DNA from 3 places in the Streptomyces sp. NPDC048018 genome. Region 1 is predicted to be linked to each of the others. Evidence: riboswitches for the same ligand, from Rfam matches in the RefSeq annotation. Region 1 holds a riboswitch; each other region holds the start of a gene.
The links. A riboswitch is a leader RNA that binds a small molecule or an ion and turns the genes downstream of it on or off. The one in region 1 is predicted to bind cobalamin.
Positions count from the first base shown of each region.

Region 2: linked by a shared signal. The riboswitch ahead of ACGF1Z_RS23590 (ribonucleoside-diphosphate reductase subunit alpha) and the one ahead of ACGF1Z_RS21425 (CbtB-domain containing protein) in region 1 are both predicted to bind cobalamin.
Region 3: linked by a shared signal. The riboswitch ahead of ACGF1Z_RS11200 (ABC transporter substrate-binding protein) and the one ahead of ACGF1Z_RS21425 (CbtB-domain containing protein) in region 1 are both predicted to bind cobalamin.

Region 1 is NZ_JBIDBK010000005.1:327,443-331,725, reverse strand. Features, by position in the region: gene ACGF1Z_RS21435 (alpha/beta fold hydrolase) at 1-446, shown strand, start outside; gene ACGF1Z_RS21430 (histidine phosphatase family protein) at 560-1,135, opposite strand; cobalamin riboswitch at 1,187-1,327, shown strand; gene ACGF1Z_RS21425 (CbtB-domain containing protein) at 1,363-1,593, shown strand; gene ACGF1Z_RS21420 (CbtA family protein) at 1,609-2,451, shown strand; gene ACGF1Z_RS21415 (glycosyltransferase family 2 protein) at 2,578-4,233, opposite strand.
Region 2 is NZ_JBIDBK010000006.1:60,658-64,940, reverse strand. Features, by position in the region: gene ACGF1Z_RS23605 (DUF3311 domain-containing protein) at 1-141, shown strand, start outside; gene mctP (monocarboxylate uptake permease MctP) at 138-1,757, shown strand; gene ACGF1Z_RS23595 (GNAT family N-acetyltransferase) at 1,882-2,391, shown strand; cobalamin riboswitch at 2,435-2,572, shown strand; gene ACGF1Z_RS23590 (ribonucleoside-diphosphate reductase subunit alpha) at 2,700-4,283, shown strand, end outside.
Region 3 is NZ_JBIDBK010000002.1:1,195,226-1,199,508, forward strand. Features, by position in the region: gene ACGF1Z_RS11190 (ABC transporter ATP-binding protein) at 1-627, opposite strand, end outside; gene ACGF1Z_RS11195 (FecCD family ABC transporter permease) at 624-1,643, opposite strand; gene ACGF1Z_RS11200 (ABC transporter substrate-binding protein) at 1,640-2,608, opposite strand; cobalamin riboswitch at 2,651-2,791, opposite strand; gene ACGF1Z_RS11205 (Mov34/MPN/PAD-1 family protein) at 2,781-3,218, opposite strand; gene ACGF1Z_RS11210 (amino acid permease) at 3,295-4,283, opposite strand, start outside.

The sequences.
Region 1 (4,283 bases):
CGGTCTGCGCGGACGTCCACGCGACCTACCTGCGCGACGGCTGGGGCGCGGGCATGGTCCGGTTCCTCGCGGTCGTCTCCCACAAGGGCCCGTTCCCGGCGGACTGGGCGGCGCGTCCGTTCGCCGCCCCGGACACCCTGGGCCTGCCGGCCGAGGACGACGGCAAGCGGGACGATCCGCTGCTCGGGCAGAACATGCGCGGCTGCACCTCCTTCGCCCCGGACTTCCCGGCGCTGCGGGCCGCGCCGACCCGGATCGTGGTCGCCGCCGGCGAGGAGTCCGAGGGAGAGTTCGCGGCGCGCGCGGCGGCTGCCGTCGCCGAGGGCCTCGGCACCCCGCTCGCCGTCTTCCCGAGCAACCACGGCGGCTTCCTGGGCGGCGAGTTCGGCCAGCAGGGCGCCCCGGAGGAGTTCGCGAAGACCCTGCGCGCCGTGCTGGAGGCGTGACCCCGGCCCGACGCGTCCCGCCTGACGCCCGCCGCCTGCTGCCTGGCGCCTGACACTCGCCGCCTGACACTCGCCGCCTGCCGCCTGCCGCCTGACCCGGGTGGCAGGCGGCGTCAGCCGGCCGGCGCTCCCAGGCGCACGTTCCAGCGCCCCGAGCGCCCCGACAGCTCGACCCGTTCCAGCGGGCGCACGTCGAGGCGCCAGAAGACCGCTTCCGCAGCCCCCAGCGCGTGGGCGACGCCCGCGCGGATGACGTCCGGCTCGGCGACGGCGACGACGGTGCCCGGCTCCAGGGCGTCCATCCAGCCCGCGACCCGGGCGCGCAGCTCCCGCAGGGACTCGCCGCCGTGCGGGGCGGCGGCCGGGTCGGACAGCCACGCGGCCACCGACTCCGGCTCGGAGGCGCCGAGTTCGTCGAGGCCGCGGCCCCGCCACCGGCCCATCGAGCAGCCCGCGAGCGCCGGTTCGGCCGGCACCTCCGGGTGCCCGAGGAGCCCGGCCGTCTCCGCGCAGCGCGCGGACGGCGAACGGAGCAGCCGCACCCGGGGCCCGGTGCGGAGCGGGCTGACGCTCCGGTTCCGCAGCGGCTCCAGCGGCTCGTCGTCGTCGAACCTCGCCTCGCGCAGGGACCGGTTCATGGCGGGCGCGATCAGGGAGAGGTGCACGGTCCCGGGCGGGGGCGTGGTCATGGGTGATTCATCCCTCAGCGGTTCAGGCGCTCTTGGCGTGTTGTGATCGGCGCGGTACCGTCAGTCGACATTTCCATATGAACGACGACGGCGAGACGGAAGCCCGGTGAGAGTCCGGCACGGTCGCGCCACTGTGAGCCGCCCCCAGCCGGTGGGCGGTGAGTCAGACCCGACGACCGTCGTCGCGCACCACCGTATGGGACGCGAGTTCCCGAGGAGGTTCCACCATGGCCGAGGCCATTGCGTCGCCCGCCGTTCCGTCCACCCCCGCCGTCACGGTCCCGCTCACGCTGCCGGTCCGCGCCGTGCTGCCCTGGGCGCTGTTCGTCGGTGTCCTGATGCTCGTCGCGCTCTACTTCGTCGGTGCGGAGCAGGGTGCGACGTCCCTGTTCGCCGGCAGCGACGTGCACGAGTGGGTCCACGACGGGCGCCACCTGCTCGGTTTCCCCTGCCACTGAGGGGCCACCGCACGCATGTCGTCCCCCGCGCACGTCCCCACCGCTCCCACGGGCTCACTCGTCGGGAGACTCCTGCTCCGCGGCCTGCTCGCGGGTCTGATCGCCGGACTGTTCGCCTTCGCCGTCGCCTACGTCGCCGGTGAGCCGTCCGTCAACGCCTCGATCGCCGTCGAGGAGGCCGCCGCCAAGGCGGAGCACGCCGCGCCGGCGCACGACCACGGCGCGAACGGGGCGGCCACCCAGGCCGACTCCGAGGAGGAGATCGTCAGCCGCGACCTGCAGTCCACCGCGGGTCTCGCCACCGGCGTCCTCGTCTACGGCGTCGCCCTCGGCGGCATCGCCTCCCTGGCGTTCTGCTTCGTCCTGGGCCGGGTCGGCCGGTTCACCGCGAAGGCCACCGCGGCGCTCGTCGCGGCGGCGGCCTTCACCACGGTCTATCTGGTGCCGTTCCTGAAGTACCCGGCGACCCCTCCGGCCGTCGGCAATCCGGACACCATCGGGAAGCGCACCACGCTCTTCTTCCTGATGATCCTGCTGAGCGTGCTGCTCGGCATCGCCGCGGTCGTCGCGGGCCGCCGGCTCGCGCCGCGCCTCGGCAACTGGAACGCGACCGTCGTCGCGGGCCTCGGCTTCGTCGCCGCGGTCGGGATCGCCTGCGCGTTCCTGCCCGGGAACGAGGACGCGGTGGCGGGCACCTTCCCGGCCGCCGTGCTGTGGGACTTCCGGCTCGCGACCCTGGGCATCCAGGCGGCCCTGTGGGCGGTCTTCGGACTCGCCTTCGGGCTGCTCGCGGAACGGCTCCTCGCACCGAGGACCGAGACGGCGCAAGCCGTCGGCGCGGCCGCACCGGCCGCCTGAACTCCGGGACGCACCGACGCGATCGGCCCCGTCCGCCCGAGGAGGCGGACGGGGCCGATCGCCGTCTCCGGGTCCGCGCCCCGCCGGCCGGACCGGACCCCGCCGGAGGCCGGGGAAGCGCGGGCGCTAGCGCCAGTTGATCCGGGCCTTGACCGCGCGGGCCGCCTTCCATCCGTAGCTGAGGGCGTACGCGGACACCACCGACGGGGCCGGCTTGACCTGGAGCACCAGTCGGTCGTCGCGCGGCCCGATCCGTACGGTGTGCAGCTTCTTGCCGGCGCCGGGCAGCGAGACGGCGTGCTCGTCGGCGCGCTTGCTGACCTTGCCGCCGAGGGCGCCGCCGAGGCTGCCGCGGGCGGTCAGGCCGTGCGCGGTGCAGCGCAGCGAGAGGTGCCAGTCCCCCTTGGGGAGTACGGCGCCGCCGTCGGCGGTGGCCAGGTCGACGGAGGCGCGGAAGCAGGCCTTGCCGTAGTCGTAGGTCTCCTTGCCCCGGCTGACGGTCAGGTGCGGGGAGGGGAGCTGCTCGGCGGGGAGGGCGATCTCGCGTCCGGTGCCGGCGTGCCGGAGGACGAGCTCGGTCACGAGGTCGTCCGTGTCGACCTGGTCGAGGTAGGCGTAGCCGGAGAGTTCGAGGACGCTGCCGCGCCAGGACAGGTGCTCGACCCGGCGGCGCGGACTGACGGCGAGTGCGGAGGCCGTGATGTCGCAGAGCTCGGCGTGCAGCGGGGAGTCCGCGTCCGGGAACGGCGGTGCCGCGTACAGGCGTCCGTCGCGGACCAAGGCCTTGCCGGGCCGTCCGTCGCGGTTCCACCGCACGACGGCGGCGAGTTCGTCCACCAGGCCCTCGCGCACGCAGTGCGCGACGAGCTTCTCGTGGACGGACTTCCCGGCGAGGACCTCCGGGCGGATCCACTTCCGCGCGAAGGGGCGGGCCACCTCCACCATGCGCGCGAACTCCTCGGCGTCACAGTCGGCGAGGAGCTGGTCGAAGCGGCGGATCAGCTCGACGGTGACGTGCCGCCCGATGAGGTGGTCGCGCAGCGGGCCGGGTTCGGTGAGTCCGGTGACGAGCGAGACCATCTCGTCGGCCTGTTCCAGGGCGACGGGGAAGTCGAGCCAGTCGGCGGTGATGTTGCCGTTGTCGCCCCGCTTCACGACGTAGTAGCAGTCGTAGTCGCCGACGATCGAGATGACCTTGCTGTGCAGGTAGGCGCGGGCCACGAAGTGCTGGTCCTCGCTGACCCGCATGTGCTCCGGGAAGCGCAGGCCGTGCTTCTCGATGAGCGCGCGCCGGAACAGCTTGAAGGGCATCAGGGTGTAGTAGACGTCGCCCTTCGACAGGTCCGCCTTGGCGACGTTCTTCGCGAAGACCTGCTTGGGCACCCGGCGTCCCACGCCGACCAGCTTGGCGAGCACGGTGTCCGAGCCGTTCTTCTCGGCCGTCGCGACCAGCCGTTCGAGTGCCTCCGGCCCGAGGCAGTCGTCCCCGTCGACGAAGAACACGTACGTGCCCGTGGCCAGGTCGAGTCCCACGTTCCGCGGCCGGCTCGGCCCGCCGGACGCCTCCTGGTGGACGACCTTCATGACCCCCGGGTGCCGCTCGGCCCAGGCGTCGAGCACCTTGCCGCTGCCGTCGGTGGAGCCGTCGTCGACGGCGACGACCTCGATGGCGTCCAGGCCGATGGTCTGCTGCTCGATCGACTGGAGGGTCAGTTCCAGGTACGGCATCGAGTTGTAGACCGGGATGACGAGCGAAACGGTGGGCGTACGCGAAACGTTCATCTTCGGATCCCCCAGTAAAGATGGTGTGAAGCTGGTCGCACGCGCGCATA
Region 2 (4,283 bases), on a different contig from region 1:
GTGGACCCGATCCTGATCGGCGTCCCGTTCTTCTACTGGTACCAGATGCTCTGGGTGCTGGTCTCCACCGTGCTCACCGTGATCGCGTACAAGCTGTGGCAGCGCGACCAGCGCGCCCGCAAGGGGGGTGACGCGCGATGAAGGACGGCGTGAACGGCGTCGCGCTCGGCGTCTTCGTGTTCTTCTTCCTGGCCGTCACGGTCATGGGCTTCCTGGCCGCGCGCTGGCGCCGGGCCGAGAGCGACACCCTCGACGAGTGGGGTCTCGGCGGCCGGTCCTTCGGCACCTGGGTCACCTGGTTCCTGCTCGGCGGCGACCTCTACACGGCGTACACCTTCGTCGCCGTCCCGGCGGCCATCTACGCGGCGGGCGCGGCCGGCTTCTTCGCGGTGCCGTACACGATCCTGGTCTACCCACTGATCTTCACCTTCCTGCCCCGCCTGTGGTCGGTCTCCCACAAGCACGGCTACGTCACCACCTCCGACTTCGTCCGCGGCCGCTTCGGCTCCAAGGGCCTGTCGCTGGCGGTCGCCGTCACCGGCATCCTCGCCACCATGCCCTACATCGCGCTCCAACTCGTCGGCATCCAGGCCGTCCTGGACGTGATGGGCGTCGGCGGCGGCGAGAACACCAACTGGTTCGTCAAGGACCTGCCGCTGCTCATCGCCTTCGGCGTCCTGGCCGCGTACACCTACTCGTCCGGACTGCGCGCGCCCGCGCTGATCGCGTTCGTCAAGGACACGCTGATCTACATCGTCATCGCGGTGGCGATCATCTACATCCCGATCAAGCTGGGCGGCTTCGACGAGATCTTCGCCAAGGCCGGCGAGGCCTACGCGACGGTCAACCCCGCCACGGGCAAGCCCAAGGGCGCGCTGGTGCCCGGCGACGCGGGTCAGTGGACCTACGCCACGCTGGCGCTGGGGTCGGCGCTCGCCCTGTTCATGTACCCGCACTCGATCACCGCGACGCTCTCCTCCAAGAGCCGTGAGGTGATCCGCCGCAACACCACGATCCTGCCGCTGTACTCGCTGATGCTGGGTCTGCTCGCGCTGCTCGGCTTCATGGCCATCGCGGCCGGCGTCACGGTGAAGAACGGTCAGCTCGCCATCCCGCAGCTCTTCGAGAACATGTTCCCGGACTGGTTCGCGGGCGTGGCCTTCGCCGCGATCGGCATCGGCGCGCTGGTGCCCGCCGCGATCATGTCGATCGCCGCGGCCAACCTGTTCACGCGCAACATCTACAAGGACTTCCTCAAGCCCGACGCGACCCCCGCGCAGGAGACCAAGGTCTCCAAGCTGGTCTCGCTGCTGGTGAAGGTCGGCGCCCTGGTCTTCGTCCTCACCATGGACAAGACGGTCGCCATCAACTTCCAGCTGCTCGGCGGCATCTGGATCCTGCAGACCTTCCCCGCCCTGGTCGGCGGTCTGTTCACCCGCTGGATGCACCGCTGGGCGCTGCTCGCCGGCTGGGCCGTCGGCATGGTCTACGGCACGGCCGCCGCGTACGGGGTCGCCAGCCCCACCCAGAAGCACTTCGGCGGCTCCGCGGCCGAGATCCCGGGCATCGGCGAGATCGGCTACATCGGCCTCACCGCCTTCGTGCTCAACGTCCTCGTCACCGTCGTCCTCACCCTCGTCCTGCGGGCCGTGGGCACGCCGGACGGCGTCGACGAGACCTCGCCCGAGGACTACACCGCGGACGCCGGCGACCCGGGCGTCTCCACCGACCTGCCGAAGGTCGGCGCCGGTCACTGAGCCCGGCACGGCTCCGACGGCCGCCGGGACCCCTGCCAGGGGGTCCCGGCGGCCGTGTGTTGCGGACGCGCGAAGTCCGGGGCACCGGCGCCCGCGGAGCGGACGGCCCGCGGGAGACTGGAGCATGGACTTCACGATCAGAGATGTACGGCCGGAGGAGTACGAGACCCTCGGCGAGATCACCGGCCGGGCCTACCTGGACGACGGGCACCTCCTGCGCGGCGAGGACGACTGGTACCTGGGCCATCTGCGGAACGTGGCCGGACGGGCCGAGGTGGCCGACGTCCTGGTGGCCGTGGGCGAGGAGGGCGCCCTCCTCGGCGGCGTCACCTTCGTCCCGGCCCCCGGGGTGATGGGCGACCGCGCCAAGCCCGGAGAGACCGAGATCCGGATGCTGGCCGTGGCTCCCGCCGCCCGCGGCCGCGGCGTCGGCGAGGCGCTCGTCCGGGCCTGCGTCGATCGCGCCCGGGCCGTCCCGGGCTGTGCGCGGATCGTCCTGTCGACCCAGACCGGGATGCGCACCGCGCACCGCATCTACGAACGCCTGGGCTTCCTCCGCGCCCCGGAACGGGACTGGGCCCCCATCCCCGAGCGGCCCGAATTCGTACTTCTCTGCTACGCCCTGGAGTTGTAGGGAAACACACGACACACAACATGTGGGGGGTGCCATCAGAGGCGCCCCCCACATGTATGCTCGTGCTCGCTGTCGCCGCAGGGGAATCCGGTGGAAATCCGGAACTGTCCCGCAACGGTGTGCTTCGTGCATTTCGTCGTACGAGCGAGTCCGAAGACCTGCCGACAGTGCGCCCGGTCCGTCCGTTCCGGGTGCCACAGACGTCCGGGCCTCGCGGAGTGGGCCGGTGGACGCGGCGCCGCCGTGCGTGCGGCCGCCCGTTCCCGCCTCCCGCCCTGGCCCCGAGCCGAGCGAGGGAGAGCCCCCACGTGACCATCGCGCCCGCCGATCCGGCCGCAGCGATCGAGAGCGACGGCCCCGGGACCGTACTCCTGCGGACCCTGACCGATCTCACCGCCGATCTCCCGGACACCGACCCCGGCAAGGTCGCCGCCGCCGCCCTGCGCGGCCGGCACGCCGGCTCGGACGAGGCGGAGCTGCGCGAGCTGGCCACCGAGGCCGCCGCGGGCCTGATCGCCGAGGACCCGGCCTACTCCCGGCTCGCCGCCCGGCTGCTGACGCTCACCATCGCCGAGGAGGCCGCCGGCCAGGGCGCGGTCTGCTTCTCCGCCTCCGTCGCCGTGGGTCACCGCGAGGGGCTGATCGCCGACCGCACCGCCGAGTTCGTCGCCCTGCACGCCGACCGGCTCGACGGGACGATCGACCTCGCCGCCGACGACCGCTTCGGCTACTTCGGTCTGCGCACCCTCTACTCGCGCTACCTGCTGCGCCACCCGATCACCCGCAAGGTGATCGAGACGCCGCAGCACTTCATGCTCCGCGTCGCCGCCGGCCTCGCCGAGGACGACTCCGTCCGCGCCCTGGACGAAGTGGCGGCGCTGTACGGGCTGATGAGCCGGCTCGACTACCTGCCGTCCTCCCCCACCCTGTTCAACTCCGGCACCCGCCACCCGCAGATGTCGTCCTGCTACCTGCTCGACTCGCCGCAGGACGAGCTGGACTCCATCTACGACCGCTACCACCAGGTCGCGCGCCTGTCGAAGCACGCCGGCGGCATCGGTCTGTCCTACTCCCGGATCCGCGCCCGCGGTTCGCTGATCCGTGGCACCAACGGACACTCCAACGGCATCGTCCCCTTCCTGAAGACCCTCGACGCCTCGGTCGCCGCCGTGAACCAGGGCGGCCGCCGCAAGGGCGCCGCCGCCGTCTACCTGGAGACGTGGCACGCGGACATCGAGGAGTTCCTGGAGCTCCGCGACAACACCGGCGAGGACGCCCGCCGCACCCACAACCTGAACCTGGCGCACTGGATCCCGGACGAGTTCATGCGCCGGGTCAACGCGGACGCCGAGTGGTCGCTGTTCTCCCCGGCGGACGTTCCCGAACTGGTCGACCTGTACGGCGAGGAGTTCGACGCGGCCTACCGTGCCGCCGAGGCCAGGGGCCTGGCCCGGAAGACCATGCCGGCCCGTGACCTGTACGGCCGGATGATGCGGACCCTCGCGCAGACCGGCAACGGCTGGATGACCTTCAAGGACGCCTCCAACCGCACCGCGAACCAGACCGCCGAGCCCGGCACGGTCGTCCACTCCTCGAACCTCTGCACCGAGATCATCGAGGTCACGAACGACGGCGAGACGGCCGTCTGCAACCTCGGCTCGGTCAACCTGGGCGCTTTCGTGGCCGGTTCGGACCTGGACTGGGAGCGGCTCGACGAGACCGTCCGCACGGCCGTCACCTTCCTCGACCGGGTCGTCGACATCAACTTCTACCCGACCGAGCAGGCCGGGCGCTCCAACGCCCGCTGGCGCCCGGTGGGCCTGGGCGCGATGGGCCTCCAGGACGTGTTCTTCCAGCTGAAGCTGCCCTTCGACTCCCCCGAGGCGCGGGCG
Region 3 (4,283 bases), on a different contig from region 1:
CCGGCCGTCCTTGAGGACGTAGAGGCGGTCGCAGTAGGCGCCGGCGAGGGTGAGGTCGTGCAGCGCGAGGAGGTTGCCGGTGCCCAAGTGGCGCACGAGGGAGAGGATGTCCAGCTGGTAGCGGATGTCCAGGTGGTTGGTGGGCTCGTCGAGGACGAGCAGCGCCGGTTCCTGGACGAGGGCGCGGGCGACCAGGGCGCGCTGTCGTTCGCCGCCGGACAGACCGGGGTACGGGCGCTCGGCGAGGTCCGCGATGCCGACCCGGGCCAGGGCCGCGTCCACCCGGGCGAGGTCCGCCGCGCTGTCGCCCTCCCAGAAGCGCTTGTGCGGGGAGCGGCCGAGGGCGACCAGCTCGCGGACGGTCAGCTCGAACTCGGCGGAGCTCTCCTGCGGCACGGTCGCCACCCGGCGGGCCCGTTCCCGGGTCCCCATCGTGTGCAGGTCGGCGCCGTCGAGGAGGGCGCGGCCGCCGGTGGGCGTGAGGGTGCCGTAGACGCAGCGCAGCAGGGTGGTCTTGCCGCTGCCGTTGGGGCCGACGAGGCCGACGGTCTCCCCGGGGCGGACGACGAGGTCGGCGGCGTGCAGGCGGTCCTCGTAGGACATGCCCCGTACGCGCAGTTCGGTCATGCCGGCACTCCTTCGGCGCGGCGGCGCATCAGCCAGAGGAAGAACGGGCCGCCGGTGAGCGCGGTGAGGACGCCGACGGGGATGTCCTGGGGCGCGGCGACGGTGCGGGCGGCGAGGTCGGCGAGGACGAGGGCGAGCGCCCCGCCGAGGGCGGCGACCGGCAGGAGCCGGCGGTGGGGCGCGCCGACGGCCAGCCTGGCGGCGTGCGGGACCATCAGGCCGACGAAGCCGACCGCGCCGCTGGCCGCGACCATGACGGCGGTGACCAGGGAGGCGAGGACGAAGACGACGGCGCGGAAGCGGGCGGTGTCCAGGCCGAGGACGGTGGCGCCCTCCTCGCCGACGAGCAGCAGGTCGAGCGGCCGCGCGAGGGTGAGCAGGAGGCCGATGCCGAGGGCGAGGACGGCGGCGGGCAGCACGAGGCCGTCCCAGCGGGCGCTGCCGAGGCCGCCGAGGGACCAGAAGAGCGCCTCCTGGAACTGTTCGGGCCGGCCCGCGACGACCAGGAGCAGGGTGGTGAGCGCGGACAGGATGTAGGAGACGGCCACGCCCGCGAGCACGAGCCGGGCGCCGGTGAGGGTGCCGCCGCGCCGGGCGAGGGCGTAGACGAGGACGAGCGAGAGCAGGGCGCCGGCGAAGGCGCCGGCGGGCAGGGCGACGCTCGTGGTGACGCCGCCGGCGACGCCGAGGACGAGGACGCCCACGGCTCCCGCGGAGGCCCCGGAGGAGATCCCGAGCAGGAAGGGGTCGGCGAGCCGGTTGCGGACGAGGGCCTGGAGGACGGCGCCGACGACGGCGAGTCCGGCGCCGACGATCGCGCCGAGCAGCACCCGGGGCAGGCGGACGTCGAGCACGATCGTGCGGTACGGGGAGGGCCCGGCCCGGCCGGTCAGGGCGTCGAGCACCTGACCGGGCGGGACGCGGACGGAGCCGAGCGCGAGCGAGGCGACGACGGCCGCGGCGAGCGCCACGAGCAGCCCGGCGACGACGGCCGGGTACCGCTGCGCGGGGCTCATCGCGCGGGGTGCAGCTGGGCGGCGAGCTTGTCGACGGCGGCGGGGGCCCGGACGCCGAGGACGGTGTCGGACAGCGGCATGACGGCGAAGCGGCGGTTCCTGATCGCGGGGACCTCGCGCAGGGCGGGGTCGTCGAGGAGGCGCTTCTTCTTCTGCTCGACGGAGGTGGTCCCGTAGTCGTAGATGACGACGACCTCGGGCCGGCGGGCGACGACCTGTTCCCAGGTGGCGTCGCCGAAGGTCTTGTCGAGGTCGGCGAAGACGTTGCGGCCGCCGGCGCGGGTGATGATCTCGTTGCCGATGCCCTTGCCGCCGGCGGTGAAGGCGGTCTTGTCGCCGCTGTCGTAGACGAAGACGGAGACGGGGGCGACTCCCCCGAGGCGCTTCTCGGCGGCGGCGACGGTGTTCCTCGCCGTGCGGACCCATGCCTCGGCCCGGCCGGCGGCGCCGAAGGTGCGCCCGACCTCGTGGACCTCGCGGTAGAGGTCGGCGAAGGAGCTCCTGCCGTCGGGGCACGACTCGGTGTTGAGGCGGGTGGCGATCCCGGAGCGCTCCAGGTCGGAGCGGGCGCGGCCGGCCGTGGCGTCGAAGGCGGAGGCGTATCCGCCGTAGACGAAGTCGGGGTTCGCGGCGAGCAGCGCCTCCTTGGAGGGGTACTCCTTCGCGAGGACGGGGACGCTGTCGTAGGCCTTCTCGTAGGCGGGGAGGACCGCGTCGTCGAGGTAGGCGGTGCCGGTGAGGGACTTCTCCAGGCCGAGGGCGAGCATGACCTCGGTGACGTGCTGGTTCATGGTCACCGCGCGCTGCGGCGGGGCCTGGTAGGTGGTCGTCACACCGCAGTTGGTGACGGTGTACGGGAAGCCGGCCGCGGGCCGGGCCGCGGGCTTGCCGGCGGGGGCCGAGCAGGCGGCGAGGAGGGATATCAGCGCGGCGGCGGGCAGCAGCGGCGTACGGCGCCAGGACATGACGGAACGGGCCTCCTGACGGGGATCTCCGCGTCCCCGGTCGGTGGTGGGAAGGCGGCAGGTCAGTTCCTGGCTTCCACCCCGGGAGGGTGGTCACAGTGGCGGGACCGTGCCGGATTCGCACCGGCTTCCTGGTTCCTGCCGCCCGTTGGTCGCGCTCAGTCTCGCATGATCATCGGGAGGGTCGGTCGTACGCCTCGACGACCTCGACCTCTTCCTCCGTCACGACGCCGTCGACGATCGTGTAGGAGCGGAACTGGAAGGGGCCCGCGCCGTCGGTGTCGGCGGTGGAGACGAGGACGTAGTGGGCGTTCGGCTCGTTGGCGTAGGAGATGTCCGTGCGCGACGGGTAGGCCTCGGTCGCGGTGTGCGAGTGGTAGACGATCACGGGCTCCTCGTCCCGGTCGTCCATCTCGCGGTAGAGCTTCAGCAGGTCCCCGGAGTCGAACTCGTAGAAGGTGGGCGAGCGCGCGGCGTTCAGCATGGGGATGAAGCGTTCGGGGCGGCCTGAGCCGGCCGGGCCCGCGACCACGCCGCAGGCCTCGTCGGGGTGGTCCGCACGGGAGTGTTCCACGATCTGGTCGAACAGGGCTCGGGTGATGGTCAGCATGCCGACAGGATAAGCAGACGGGCCGCCCCGTACCGAGGAGTGGTACGAGACGGCCCGGATGTCGAGACGGTGCAGGTCAGGAGCGCTTGACGAAGGCGGCGCCCTCGGGGTTGCGGGCCTTCAGCACCAGGTAGGAGACGGCCAGGAGCAGGCCCCAGACCGGCGCGCCGTACAGGGCGACCCGGTTGTCCGCGTCCATGCCCATGGTCACGATGACCATGCCGATGAAGGCGAGCGAGAAGACGCTGAACCAGATACCGCCCGGCGCCTTGAACGAGGACTGGGGCAGCTCGCCGCGGTCGGCCTTGAGCCGGTAGCGGATCTGGCAGATCAGGATGACGATCCAGGCCCACATGCCGGAGATGGTGGCGAAGGAGACGACGTAGTTGAACGCCTCGCCGGGCCACTGGTAGTTGATCCAGACGCCGACCATCATGAGGGCGGCCGAGACGGTGGTGCCGACCAGCGGGGTGCCGGACCCCGTCAGCCTCGCGAAGACCTTCGGGCCCTGGCCGTTGAGCGCGAGGTCGCGCAGCATGCGGCCGGTGGAGTACATGCCCGAGTTGCAGGAGGACAGGGCCGCCGTCAGGACGACGAAGTTGACGATGGCGGCGCCGATGCCGAGGCCCATCTTCTCGAAGGCCGCGACGAACGGGCTGACGCCGGGCTTGAAGGCGGTCCACGGGACGACCGAGAGGATCATGATCAGCGCGCCGACGTAGAACACGGCGATGCGCCACGGCACGGTGTTGATGGCCTTGGGCAGGACGGTCTTCGGGTCCTTGGACTCGCCCGCGGTGACGCCGACCAGCTCGACGGCGAGGAAGGCGAACATGACCATCTGGAGGGTCATGAGGGTCGAGAAGATGCCGTCCTTGCCGGCGAAGAAGCCGCCGAGGCTCCACAGGTGGGTGACCGAGGCGGTGTCGCCGGCGTCGGAGAAGCCCAGGGTGAGGATGCCGGCGCAGATGAGGATCATGCCGACGATCGCGGTGACCTTGACCATCGAGAACCAGAACTCCAGCTCACCGAAGAGCTTCACGGAGATCAGGTTGGCGCCGTAGA